Regions from separate parts of the Pseudoalteromonas sp. SWN166 genome, predicted to be linked through region 1. Evidence: predicted binding sites of a transcription regulator. Region 1 holds the regulator's gene; each other region holds the start of a gene.

Evidence for each region. The regulator LexA, encoded in region 1, represses DNA repair genes until DNA is damaged. The targets are predictions, from matches to a motif close to TACTGTATNNNNATACAGTA.
Region 2: dinB (DNA polymerase IV) is a predicted target of LexA. The motif match lies at 2,472-2,491, and genes of this name have one in related genera.
Region 3: ruvC (crossover junction endodeoxyribonuclease RuvC) is a predicted target of LexA. The motif match lies at 1,340-1,359, and genes of this name have one in related genera.
Region 4: I6F49_RS03725 (exonuclease domain-containing protein) is a predicted target of LexA. The motif match lies at 2,254-2,273, and genes of this name have one in related genera.

What each region holds. Positions count from the first base shown of each region.
Region 1 covers NZ_JADYXB010000021.1:47,175-50,608, reverse strand. The annotation lists gene I6F49_RS13360 (hypothetical protein) at 1-254, opposite strand, end outside; gene I6F49_RS13355 (hypothetical protein) at 570-950, shown strand; gene I6F49_RS13350 (PaaI family thioesterase) at 951-1,391, opposite strand; gene lexA (transcriptional repressor LexA) at 1,559-2,176, shown strand; gene coxB (cytochrome c oxidase subunit II) at 2,643-3,434, shown strand, end outside.
Region 2 covers NZ_JADYXB010000011.1:100,632-104,065, forward strand. The annotation lists gene I6F49_RS09080 (M17 family metallopeptidase) at 1-1,277, opposite strand, end outside; gene dinB (DNA polymerase IV) at 1,407-2,459, opposite strand; gene I6F49_RS09090 (hypothetical protein) at 2,800-2,976, opposite strand; gene I6F49_RS09095 (acyl-CoA thioesterase) at 3,144-3,434, shown strand, end outside.
Region 3 covers NZ_JADYXB010000028.1:7,719-11,152, forward strand. The annotation lists gene ruvB (Holliday junction branch migration DNA helicase RuvB) at 1-137, opposite strand, end outside; gene ruvA (Holliday junction branch migration protein RuvA) at 145-762, opposite strand; gene ruvC (crossover junction endodeoxyribonuclease RuvC) at 765-1,289, opposite strand; gene I6F49_RS15025 (ABC transporter permease) at 1,421-3,434, opposite strand, start outside.
Region 4 covers NZ_JADYXB010000004.1:78,268-81,701, forward strand. The annotation lists gene I6F49_RS03725 (exonuclease domain-containing protein) at 83-2,242, opposite strand; partial or broken gene I6F49_RS03730 (tyrosine-protein phosphatase) at 2,372-2,551, shown strand; gene I6F49_RS03735 (hypothetical protein) at 2,679-3,017, opposite strand; gene I6F49_RS03740 (hypothetical protein) at 3,396-3,434, opposite strand, start outside.

The DNA of each region.
Region 1 (3,434 bases):
GTTAAAAAAGCTTCAAATAATATTTGTGTTGGGTTAGCGACTTGCGACGTAATATTATCAAGTGATGTTGGATAATCGGCTTGTGTAAATGACTTACTAAGGGCTTTTGTTGCTAGATGTTTGCCGTGTACTTTATCAAGTGGAATTGCGCTCATAACTAAGCCACCTAGCAACCATGCTAAAATTTGTAGTGCTAATAAATAACCTAACCATTTATGAAACTTGCGCGCATGTTTAAATGTTTTTTTATTCATTTTTATAGTCTTATTATTTTTAGTGGTTAGTATATTACACTCATGGAATAAGTTACTGCGGCATTTTGTCGCAGTTTAAACTATAGCTTACTGTAATCATTTAGAAATTAAAGAGATTACATTTAAGTAACTAACATGATTTATTTGTTTAACTAAGCGGATTTTTTTGATAGTAAACGAGTTTTAAGTGCTGATAAATCCTTAAAAGCAGCTAAATATCCATATAAAGTGGTTAATTGAGCGTAGTTGATTTGGTATAACAGTAAAACTGCGTTAAAGTTTGCAATGAAATTATTAGAGGATAAATACGAAACAATGTCGGAAATTCAATTTTTAAATGTAGATCTTGAGCTTGAATCAAAGCAAGATATTAGTTTGCTAGTGGCAGATTTGAAGAAAGTCGCTACGATTTTACATTATGACAAAGACGAATACCGTCAATTAGCGCGTATTGAAGCTACAGGTGAGGTTAGCACACCTGATAAAGCAATAAACCATATATGTGAGCTTATTGAATCGTGTTCGCGTAACGCGCTAAAGCAATGGTTAGGTTGTTCACGTAGAACGTTTGATATTGGCTTTGAATCAGGCACATCTCCTAAGTGCTTTAACCAAGCCTTAGATGCAGATACATTATTACGTATATCTGCGATTGGTGCGGGTATGGAAATTACAATTTACCCAATCGAAAAGTAACTATCTTCGCTCTACGACTGCTGCGGTCATTTTTGATACGCAGCACAGCTCATTGCGGCTATTTGTAATTTTTATTTCCCATACTGAACTACGTTTGCCAATATGAAATGCTCTTGCCGTGGCAGTTAAAGTACCGTTGCGAGATGCTTTTAAATGGCTTGCGCTAATTTCCTGCCCTACACAGTAAAATTTTGTGAAATCGACAACAAAGTTAGCAGCATAACTCGCTACTGTTTCGGCAAGTACAACATTAGCACCACCGTGAACCATTCCCATTGGGTTATGATGCTCAGGTATGGCAGGCATAGTTGCAACTAAGTAATCATCACCAATTTCTGTGATTTCTATCCCCATAGTTTTCATCAGCGTACCTTGACCATTTATACCTTCATCTAGCTGTTTGCAAAACTCTAAAGTAATAGGTTGATACCAAATACTCATAACGACTCCTTTGCCTTTTTAATCATTTATAAACTTAGCTTTAGTTATATCCCTAAAATGTACACAAGTGAAATTACTTTGGCTATTTTAAGACATAATTTAAATTTGCGATTTTTATTTAACTGTATATACTCACAGTTAAATGTACTGTATGGAAAACCAGTTGTATGCGACCATTAACGAACCGCCAAGCTCAAATACTCGAACTAATTAAAGTTTTTATTAAAGACACTGGTATGCCTCCTACACGTGCTGAAATAGCGCAAACACTAGGTTTTAAAAGTGCCAATGCTGCTGAAGAACATTTAAAAGCACTTGCTAAAAAAGGCGCAATTAAAATGAAACCAGGTGCAAGCCGTGGTATTCAATTAATTGAAGAAGAAGAGCCTGAACAATTAGGTTTACCACTTATAGGGCGTGTTGCTGCTGGTTCACCTATTTTGGCGCAAGAGCACGTTGAAAGTCACTGTAAAATCGATCCTTTAATGTTTAAACCAGCCGCCGATTTTTTACTACGCGTTAACGGTATGAGCATGAAGGATATTGGTATTATGGATGGCGATTTACTTGCTGTGCATCGTACTCAAACCGCTGAAAACGGGCAAGTTGTTGTTGCCCGCGTAGATGAAGACGTAACTGTAAAACGTCTTGAGAAAGCGGGTCGTAAAGTATTACTTCATGCTGAAAACGACGATTTTGAATCTATTGAAGTAGATCTTGAGAATGAGTCTTTTAATATTGAAGGCTTAGCCGTTGGCGTTATAAGAAACGCTGATTGGATGTGACTTTAAAAATAGCTTTTAAACAAGCAGTTTTATAAATGCGTACTAATTAGTACGCATTTTCTGTTTTTAATTATGCGAAAAACAGCTAACTGATTATTTAGACTGTAAACTTTTTTCACTCATGCTTTTCTCCTTCCTTATGTGTTACACCCCTTTGTTTTGCTCGCTTTTTGAATGTTAAATAGTCGATATGCTTGCAGATACTTGATTGATTTTTAAATATTACTCGGTTGTTTTTTATACTAAAGCTTGCTTGTTGCTCATTTTTTAGCTAATCATTAGTGTGCTGAACTAACAATAACTCACAGCTTTTCAGTTTTGAGAACACACAATATACAAACTCTTTGTTGGGGCAGCGATACCAGTCAAAAAAACAAGATTGGTTAAATAATAAAAATAACGAATTGGCGTTTAAGCCGTATGCCTCTTCGCTTTGCACTCGCAATAGCATCAAAGGAGCCGTCACATGGGTAAACTGACCTCTACCTTGTGGCTTATATTATGTGTTTTTTCGCACCCAGTTTTGGCTAATAGCCAATACAATATGCGCAAAGGCGTAACCGATATAAGCAATAATGTATATCAGCTGCACATGACCATATTTATAATATGTTGTGTGATTGGGGTGATAGTGTTCGCAATTATGTTTTGGGCACTTATTCATCACCGTAAATCTAAAGGGGCTATACCTGCCCAATTTCACGAAAGCACTAAAGTAGAAATACTTTGGACAGCTATTCCATTCGTTATTTTAATTGCTATGGCAGTACCAGCCACTAAAACCCTAATTGCAATGGAAGATGCCAGCAAAGCTGATCTCACTATTAAAATCACAGGTTCGCAATGGAAATGGCACTATGAATATATGGGCGAAGACGTCGCATTTTATTCTATTTTATCCACCCCTCAAGACGAAATAGCGAATCTTGCAGATAAAAATCCTAACTACTTACTTGAGGTTGATAAACCTCTTGTACTGCCAATAAATCAAAAAGTACGTTTTTTAATGACCTCTGATGATGTTATTCACTCATGGTGGGTACCTGATTTTGCTGTGAAAAAAGACGCTAACCCGGGATTTATAAACGAAACATGGACCAATATTAACGAGGAAGGTATTTACCGAGGTCAATGTGCCGAGCTTTGCGGTAAAGATCATGGCTTTATGCCCGTAGTGGTTGAAGCTAAATCTGAAGCTGACTTTAAAGTATGGCTAGCCGATGCAAAGCAGGCGAAACAAAAAGCAGCATTAGCAGAT
Region 2 (3,434 bases), on a different contig from region 1:
GTGCGTGGTTTAATAAAGTCGTAATCTTCACGGCGAGAACGCGATACTTCAGCGCCATCAGCCCACAAATCTCCAAGGTCAGCAATTTGACGAGATACACCAGCGCTTCGAGCTGGGCCATTTTCAACATACGCACCGTAAGGACCCATTGCACGAGCCGCATGACCCGTTAATGTAGCAACAGTAAATAACGTTGGATTAACCTGCGTTTTAGCTAAATCTTTCATTTCGCTAAGTAGATCGCCCATTGCTAAACGCCCTTCTGCATCGGTATTACCAATGCGTACACGGATACCTTCGCGGCTAGTAATAATTTCATCTGGCACAAAACAATCTGAACCAATAGAATTACGAACAACAGCTAAATACGATACTACTTTAACGCCTTTAGGTTGGTAATCTGCAACAGCTTTCATAAAGCCCGCAACAGATGCTGCGCCGCCTTTATCACGGCTCATGCCTGCCATATGGCCGCCTACTTTTAGATCTGCACCGCCTGTATCGTATACAAGGCCCTTACCTACAAACATAAGTGTACGAGTAATTTCGCCCTCTGGTACATATTCAAGCTTAACAACACGTGGGTGATGGCGCTCAACTGCGTATGATGCACGAGCAACCGTACTTAGCATTGGGTAGTTTTTATCAATAGCAGTAATATCATCAATTACATCAACGGCCACATTTGAGCCTTTAAACAAATCAACGCAGTAATCAGCAAAACGCGGTGGAGCCATACGCTCTGGTTCAGTGCCACATAAATCGCGTGCTGCATACTGCCCTGCTGCAATGGCATTAACTGCTTTAATTGTTTGCTCGTTCGCGCCCATTAAGCCAATTTGAGTAATAGGCTCAATACTTTCACCGTGATATTCACGCGCCTCTAATGGCTGCCATAATGCTTGGCAAGCACCTAAATAAGCAACTTCTAGCGCATGTTGGTAACGGCTATCACCATTTAAATTTGGTAAAAATAATGTAGGATTAACACTACCCGATGCTTTTGCTTCGTTAATTGCTAGTTTAGCTGCATCAAAATAACGACGAACGTCGTCGTAATCTCTATTTAACGGACCGGTTGGCGCAAGTACAACGCGCTTGTTTTCAATCACTAATAAAGTAACTTGCTTACCAATGCGAGAATCAACTTTTGCCTGCGCTAAAATAGCGTCACGTAATGAATTGTTTGGTAATTGAGAAAAGTCATCACTAATAATAATAAGCGCATCATGAGATGTGCATTCAAGGCTTGCACTAACCGCTTGAGGGTATGCCATAAATAAAGTCCTGTTAGAAAACATAAGCCCCTATTATCGTCGATTTAAATATTGAAGACCAGCTAGGTGCGATGAGCTAATTATACAAGTTGCCAATAAATGGCAACTTGGAGTTACAGGCTTTACAGCTTAATCAAGAATACTCAGTTGGAAGTTTTGTTCTGGCTCGTTTTTAATGCCAACACCTATGCCAAGTAACCGAACAGGCTGTTGTAGCCCTCGTTGATAGGCCTTAGTCAGGAGTTGAATAAATATTTCAGTATTTAGCTCGTGATATGCTTGGTCGGCTGAAGTTACTACAAAATTAGCAAACTTCACTTTAACACTCAGTTTATTTATACGGTTTTGTAGTTGTTGCTTATTAAGCCTTAAAACTAATTCGTCTAACAGTTTTGGAAGCTCATCTAAGCACTCTTGCAAACTTGTTTTATTGTATTCGTAGGTATGTTCAACACTCAGCGATTTTCTTATGCGATCTGTCGATACTTTACCAACATACTCACCTGCACATTTTTGATAAAGCGACACGCCAAAATTACCTACATGTTGCTGCATCCAATTTACGCCTTTTTCGCGTACATCTTTGCCGGTATATAGCCCTTTTAAATTGAGTTTTTCGAGTGTTACTTTACCTACACCCGGAATTTTACCCAGCGGTAATTGCGCCAAAAAGTCATCGACCTCGTGAGGCAAAACTACAAATTGACCATTCGGTTTTTTTTCGTCGCTGGCTATTTTGGCAATAAACTTAATAGGTGCAATACCTGCCGATGCAGTAAGCCCTGTGGCTGTGTAAATATCCGCTCTTATTTGCTGTGCTATAAGCGTGGCACTGCCTTTACAAGCACTACTGTCTGTTACATCAAGGTAGGCTTCGTCTAAAGAAAGAGGTTCAACTAAGTCTGTGTAGCGGTTAAATACTTCGCGTATCTGGTTTGAAGCTTCTTTGTATACAGCCATGCGCCCAGGAACAATAACTAAATCGGGGCATAATTGTTTAGCATGATAGTTCGACATAGCCGAGCGCACGCCATACTCTCTCGCTATATAGTTAGCAGTTGAGAGCACGCCTCGTCGGCTATTGCCTCCAATAGCAAGCGGTACATGTGCAAGTTTTGGGTTATCTCGCATTTCTACTGCTGCGTAAAAGCAATCCATGTCTATGTGAATAAACTTTTTCATCACCACTATAACGACTGGTTATTTATACAGTCATTATTATAGAATCAATTGTGATAAGCAAGCCTAGGGCCTGTTTATCTTTCGAGGTTAAATTTGCAGCAGTATGTTTGGTATTTAGGCAAGGCAGAGCCTATGTAGTGTGGTTATTCCCCATAAATAGGCGATAACGTAGCACAAATGCCAAACATACGCTGCCCGAAGGGTTCTGCCTAGGGGCAATTTACTCTTTGTTGCTCGGTTTTTACTTAGCCCACTAGGTCACAAACCTCGCGCCGCGATTAAATAGCCCCTAGATTGAACAAATTTTAATCCTGAAAGGTCAACTGGCCCTAGTTAACGATTAAAAAAAGCGTTTATTGTCTTCAGGCTCTTTATAACCGCGTAGCCAAAATATAACCTCGAATAAAAACCCCGCTAGCATTAAAATAATAGCGCCAGATACGTTACCCATTGCATAACAGGTGAAAGAGGCTATAAAAACCAAACAAGCTAAAAACCAATTAATTATATTTTGCATACATACCTCTGTGTGTTTTTGTCTTGTGTGTTTTTACCGTGCCACTTAACTGTAGACCTAAAATTAAATAGGTACAATCATCTTACAAAAAAACATACTCTAATTACCTTGAGCTCATAACACCATATTGATAATCTAAGTGCTTTAAAATTAAGGGCCAATACATAATGCAAACGTTTAAAGATCAGCACCCTATTCATACCGACATCACCGTAGCATGGGCTGATATGGATGCACTGCAACACGTAAATAATGTAGTGTATTTACGTTACTTTGAAATAGCCCGAATCGACTTTTTAAATAAAATAAATCTGTTCGACACAATAAGCCCAAATGGTGTGGGCCCAGTAATTAGCGAAAATAATATTCGTTATAAACGCCCTGTCACCTTTCCCGATACGCTTACAGTGGGTGTTACTATTACTGATATAAAAACAGACCGCTTCACCATGAATTAC
Region 3 (3,434 bases), on a different contig from region 1:
TCAATAAAAATTTCCATTTGCTGCTTAACATGAGGCTGGCCTCTGTAATCGGCTAAAAGTTTAGGCCTTATTGCACGATCTATAGAGTCTTCATTTGTTTTTTCAGTCGCATCAATTAAGCGATCCGCTTCAATCATGGGTTACTCACAACATTGATTTTAAAGATTCTCTAATAAGAACCTCAGTAGACATATCGGGTTTGCTTATCGATTTTACTGCTTTTTGAGCTTGTGGCAATTTATAACCTAATGCAAGCAGTGCCGATACGGCATCATCGGCTGCGTTATTAGCTATTGTCGCATCGCTCATTGGCTCTATTACTGCGCTGTCGCTAAATGGCGTAAATAAATCATTGCCCCAATCTTTTAATCTGTCTTTCATTTCGAGTACTAAACGCTCGGCTGTTTTTTTACCTACACCCGGTAATTTAACAAGCGATGTTGAGTCTTCGTTATTCACACAACTCACAAATTGCTTAGCCGACATACCCGACAAAATAGCTAAACCAAGTTTTGGTCCTACGCCATTTGCTTTTAATAGCTCTCTAAATAAGGCACGCTCAACTTTATTATTAAAACCAAATAATAACTGAGCATCTTCGCGCACTACAAAGTGAGTGTAAACAATCGCGTTTTCACCAATTTTTGGTAAATCGTAAAAACAGGTCATTGGCATTTGTACTTCGTAACCTACACCACTTACTTCGAGTAAGATTTCTGGTGGCTGTTTTTCGACTAAAATACCATTTAAGCGGCCTATCATAGTTATTTCCTTAAACGTCCTCTAACGGTTTTGCTTGCGCTACCCGCTAGTTTAATTAAATTTTGTTCTGAATGGGCATGGCAAATAGCAATAGCCAGTGCATCAGCTGCATCGGCTTGTGGTGTACCGGGTAGTTTTAAAATATTTTTTACCATGTGTTGCACTTGTGTTTTATCTGCGCCACCGTTTCCTACTACCGCTTGCTTAATTTGCCTTGCTGAATACTCAAATACGGGTAAGTCGGCCATTGCAGCGCCCACAATAGCTGCGCCTCTAGCTTGGCCTAGTTTTAAAGCAGAATCGGGGTTATGCGCCATAAATACTTTTTCAATGGCAAAGGTTTCTGGCGAAAACTGCTCAATAAGCTGTGTAATGCCTTGGTAAATCATTTTAAGCCTAACCGGAAAAGGATGATCGGCTAACTTAATACAGCCACTGCCTAAGTATGTAAATTTAGAACCTTGGTGGGCAACAACGCCATATCCGGTCAAACGTGAACCAGGATCGATCCCTAAAATAATGGCCAAACTTGCATTCTCATTATTGTTATTTTTAAATTACGCTAATAATGCCAGAGCACTGTATAAATTACCAGTACAAAGAAAACAAAAATGCCCACATGTTAGGTGGGCATTTAAAGGAGCATGTTAGTTTAAGCTTACCCTAGGGCACGCACTAATCCTTGAGTGTTTTGTTTAAGTGTTCGGGCAATCATTAAATAGCCTAAACCGGCTACAAATACGCCGCCCGCTACCGGCCCAATAATCCATATATGCGGGTGTAGCTTACCGGCTAAATCAAACATTTGTTGCTGCACAATTAAAAGCGCTATATCACTAAAAAATGCGGCAACTAAACCGGCTAAACCACCGAGTAATAAAAACTCATACAGGGTCGCGTTTTTAATTAATCGGCTTTTAGCACCAAGTGTTCTAAGTATTACAATTTCTTGCATACGTTCACCCAAGCTAGCTTGCACTTGCGATATAAGTACAAGCGCTCCACACAGCACAACAATAGCCAGTACAAAGCCAATGGCGAGCGATACTTGCGAAATAGTTGTTTGTATTTGCTTAACAAAGTTATCAATGTCAATGGCTGTAATAGTTGGGTAAGTGCGCAGTAACTGGCTAAAGTCACGCTTTTGCTCTGGGTTTATGCGTACCGACGAAATATACGTTGCCGGAAAATCTGCAAGTACATCTGGGCTTAAAATAATAAAAAAGTTAGGTTTAAGCGTAGCCCAATTAACTTTACGAACACTGGTAATTTTAGCGTCGAACGACTGCGAACCAATTAAAAATGTAAGCGTGTCGCCTATTTCAACATCTAAACGCTCGAGCATCGACTCCTCTACTGAGGCTTCGGCTGTTGCATTTTCACCAAACCACGCGCCTTGTGTTACTTCGTTTTGATCTGGTACATCCTTAAGCCATGTAAGGTTTAGCTCACGGCCAATACCGGCACGTGCTTCTTCGTCTTTTTTCTCGTTATCTTGCAGTGATACAGAACGCGCTACCAACTCGCCGTTCACCGCATTTACGCGCCCACGAATAGTTGGATAAAACTCTGATACTTGAATATCTTTTTGAGCTAAATATTCATTAATTGGCTCAAGCTCATTTTGCGCAATATTAACTAAAAACGCATTAGGCGCATCGTTTGGTAGTTGCGACTGCCAATCAGATATCATGTCGTTTTTAAGTACCACTAAAAACAGCAGTAATTTAATCGCTAACGAAAAACTAATTAACTGTACCGCGTTCACATTTGCACGCTTTTGAATAGATGCAATTGCAAGCGACCAACTGTTACCCGGTTTTAAGCCAAGCTTTCGGCCGCCACCAAATATTAATTTAGATACTAAAAACAGCACACCAATTAGCGCAAGTGTTGAGGCAAACAAAATAAGCGTTATTTTTATGTTGTTACTAAATAACCACATTAATAAAAACACAGTTAGCGCACTCATGCCTAAATGCACACGGCTTACTGCCAACTTGTCACCTAAGTTACGGCGCAGCACTCTAAGCGGTGGAATATCAAATAAATCAAATAACGGTTTAATAGAAAACATAACAGCACAAATTACGCCAGTGCTAATAGCCACCAGCCAAGGTTTAAAACCACCTAAAGGTAGCTCTGTGCCCATACTTTTTGATAAGTAACTTGTTGCTATTTCTTGCAAGCCATAACCAATTAATAGCCCAATACTTACCGCCATTGCACACACAAGCAATAAATGAAGCATGTATATTTTGCGGATCATTGAGCGACTACCGCCCAATGTTTTCATCATCGCGACTGGGTCGTATTGGCGTTCACAATAACGTTTTGCTGAAACAGCAATAGCCACTGCAGCTAAAATAATACCTAATAGGCCGGCAAGTAATAAAAAGCTCTCTGCACGGTTTAAGCTGTTTGAAATAGGTGATTGGCGGTCTTTAACGCCGTACCATTGTTGGTTTTCTTTCATTTGTGGTTTAAGCCACTCATAAAAGCTATTTATGTCAGCCTCACTACCGGCATAAAGTTGGCGGTAATAAACACGGCTACCCGGTTGCACAACTTCGGTTTTTGCCACATCGTCAATATTAATAAGCACACGACGGCTGCTTGAAAACACATTAAATGGCGCGTCGGGCTCTTCTACAATAACTTTTGAAACATTA
Region 4 (3,434 bases), on a different contig from region 1:
GTGTCAGCACATAATTAATTTTCAATTAAGTGCTGACTATTCATAGCATAACTAGTTAGTGGCTTTTAGTTAACCTGAGGACCTATTCACTACTTTGGGATTGCTGAATAAGTAATAGCAGCTCGGCAGTAGCCGTTGCATCGGCAAGGGCGCGGTGATGGCTGGTTAAATTTAAATTAAAGTGCGATGAAAGATTGCCCAGCGAATACGACTTTAAGCCTTTAAACGCTTTGCGCGATTCAACCACGGTGCACATTTTTGGCATTTTAAAAAAGTGCCCTGCCATCTCGCATTCTTTTTTAATAAAGCCGTAGTCAAAATTAACGTTATGGGCTACAAAAATACTGCCTGCTAGTTTATCAATTAGTGGCTTTACAACCTCTGCAAATACGGGCGCGTTATAAACCATGCTGTCGCTAATACCAGTTAGTGACGTTATAAATCCAGGTATGTGCCGCTGTGGATTTACAAGTGTCGTCCAGGTGTCTATTACTTTGCCGTGCTGTACTTTTACAAGGCCAATTTCGGTAATGCGGTTACCGCCTTTTAAGCCGCCCGTGGTTTCTATATCGACCACACTGTAAATACGGTTTGGATCTACAAACCATTTAACAGCGGCAATGTGTACCTCAAAGCCCACATTTTTTAAGTTATCAATGGTGGTTAATTGGTTGCGCCTAAGTTTGTCGCCCGGTGCTTTTACTTCTTCAAAATGTACTTTGCCATTATTGATAACCATTAAGTCGGGGTAGCCGTCTTTTAGTTGTAAATAATGCTTACTCATATTGGTTAAATGAGTAATTAATGCCTCATGCGGGCTATTTAAAATGAGTGCTTCTAACGGTTGTAGTAGCTCTTGGTGCCATCTAAATAAACCATTAGGTTGCTCAAAGTATTGCGCTGCATTTTTGCATACTAAATTAAGTAATGCTTGCGACGTTTGGCACTGCGCTAAGCGCTCATCTATTTGTGTTTGCTGCGCTTCATAAAAATTACCAAGCCTTAATACTTGCGGATAAATATCAAACTCATTACATGGCGGGTAAGGCGACTCTACAAATAACTCGTGCCAAAATACTAAACCAAACAAACTTTGCCAAAGCGTGTTTTCGGTATTAAATACTGCCATACCTTGGCGAGTATAATAATCGTTTACGCCCTGCTCTACTTCACCTCGGTACAGTTCATCTATTTCTAGCACGCACTGGGTATCGCTAAGCATGGCACTTAAACGCGAACGTGTTTTTTTATTAAACTTACGCATTAAAAAATCGTCAGCAAAATACAGTAAATCATCCGTAAGCGGATTTTCAATAATGGCTTCTAACCGTGCTTTTACCCATTCTTTATTGCCAAGCCTGTATTGCTCTCTTATTTGAATTTCTTGTGCTTCGCTATCATCCACGCACCCTTCAAGTAAGCTAAAAGCAAGTTCGCTATCAACACCTTTTAATTGCCGATAAAGCCTTACTAATAATTTGTTTTTTAACGCAACAGCAATGGCACCGTGCGCGGCTTGCACTAAAACCTGCGACCCTAAAGCAACGTAATCGCTCTCATCGGTTATATTTTTGAATACTAACCGATAACGGTTTAGTAAATAGTTTGATTGCGCTTCATTAAGTGTTTCAAAGCGCGACAAACTCTCGCTGTGGCCTTCGCGCGTAGCGGTTAAGCCTAAGTCTCGCATTACAAAACGATTTTGATGATTCACATCACCACCGCTTAGTTTGCCTGCAAATAAAAACTCAAAATACTCGTAATAATCACTGCGGTTATTAATTACATATTGGCTATAAAGCGGCGCAAGCTCGTGTGGGCAGGCTTTAAAAAACTCACGGGCAATATCCACCAGCGCGCCTTTAGCGGCACTCTTTTTAAAGCTTATTTGCTCGTCGTAATTACTTAGCAACTCCAGCAAAGCAGGTTTGGTTAAGTGAGCCAAAAGCTGCGAGTAATGCTGCTCGTTTGGCTCAAATAAAATACCGGCTTTTTTTAGCGTATAAATAGCCTGATGCGGCGAGGTTATTTCTTCATAATTAAGCGATTGCGCTTGCACCAAATAAGGCTTACGCGAATACACACGCGCCAACATGCACTGGCTTTGCTCATCTAGCTGGTTAATTTTACTAATAAATTCACTATGTTTAGGCTCAAGTAAATGCATGCATTTACTTGTTACAAACTCAATAAGCTCTCTAAAATGCGCTAAATAGTATTTTGCTGGTAATTCTTTTTTCATAATATCGCCACAACTGTATATAAAAACAGTATCCAGTATTTGCGCTTATTATTCAATCTTAAACTTGTAATCAGTAATGCTTATAGTTGCCATATAAAAATAATGCAGAGTCAATAAGCACTAAATGTAAAAAGCGACACATTACAAACCACACTACACAAACAGACCATTGTCATACATTGCAAAGGCGGCACTGGCCGTACAAAGTTGGTAGCTGCACTTATTTTAAATTCTGCAGGTTACACAAAAGAAGAAGTATACAACCGAGTACAAAGCATTCGACCTAAAGCACTGGCTATAGAATTGTAAAAAGAGAACTTTGAGGTGTAAGGCAGAGACTGGGGAGGATTTAGCACTATAAATAGTGCTAAAAATATTTTTATACTAGTTATGGATTAGCGGTTGATGGTTTTAACTCTTGTTAGCTACCTTTACATTACGTTTGCTCGATAGATTTACTTAGTATTACACCGTCAACAATCATGAACCACTTGCCTTCTTCTTGGTATGGCGCTTTAGTAACGTCAAAAGTAGTTGTAAAAAATGCGAGTCCTACAATGAAGTCATCCCCAAAAAATTCTTTTAAAGGTGCATTAATCGAAGTTGAGCCACCGCTTTTTAAACGTTTATAAGAAACGGTACCGTCGGCAAGAATCAATAAATACATCTCTTTACTTTGCCATTCACCTACATATGATAATTTATTTTCAGGTAATGGTTTACTACACCCGAGCAAAGTAAAAACACTAAAAAATATTACTATTAAACTCTTCATATTCCCTCACGATTACTCATAGGCCAAGAGGCTGCTAACGCTGAATTATGTCGAGCGGCCTACTCTTGTCGGTATCCGCTCTAACTCCATTGTTATGAGCTTTAATCAAACATTGAAGTTTATTTAGATTGAAAATAGCAAATCACCTTTAATATTAGTGAAAATTAGATAGCTAATGATGAACAATATCACTCCAAAAATGAAAAGTAATAGCGCAACAAGGTCACACTCGAATACATTCATATAAACGTCCTTCTCTAAATGGCGATATAATTACTGTAACCACTTGTTATTTTAACCGAAGTGACCTAAGACATCATGTACGCTCAAAATATCCATTAGGGTTAACACTGTAATGCGGATCTACGAACCAGCCATTCAACGCTCATAGCAATAGTCTAAGATTTCGTTGATTCC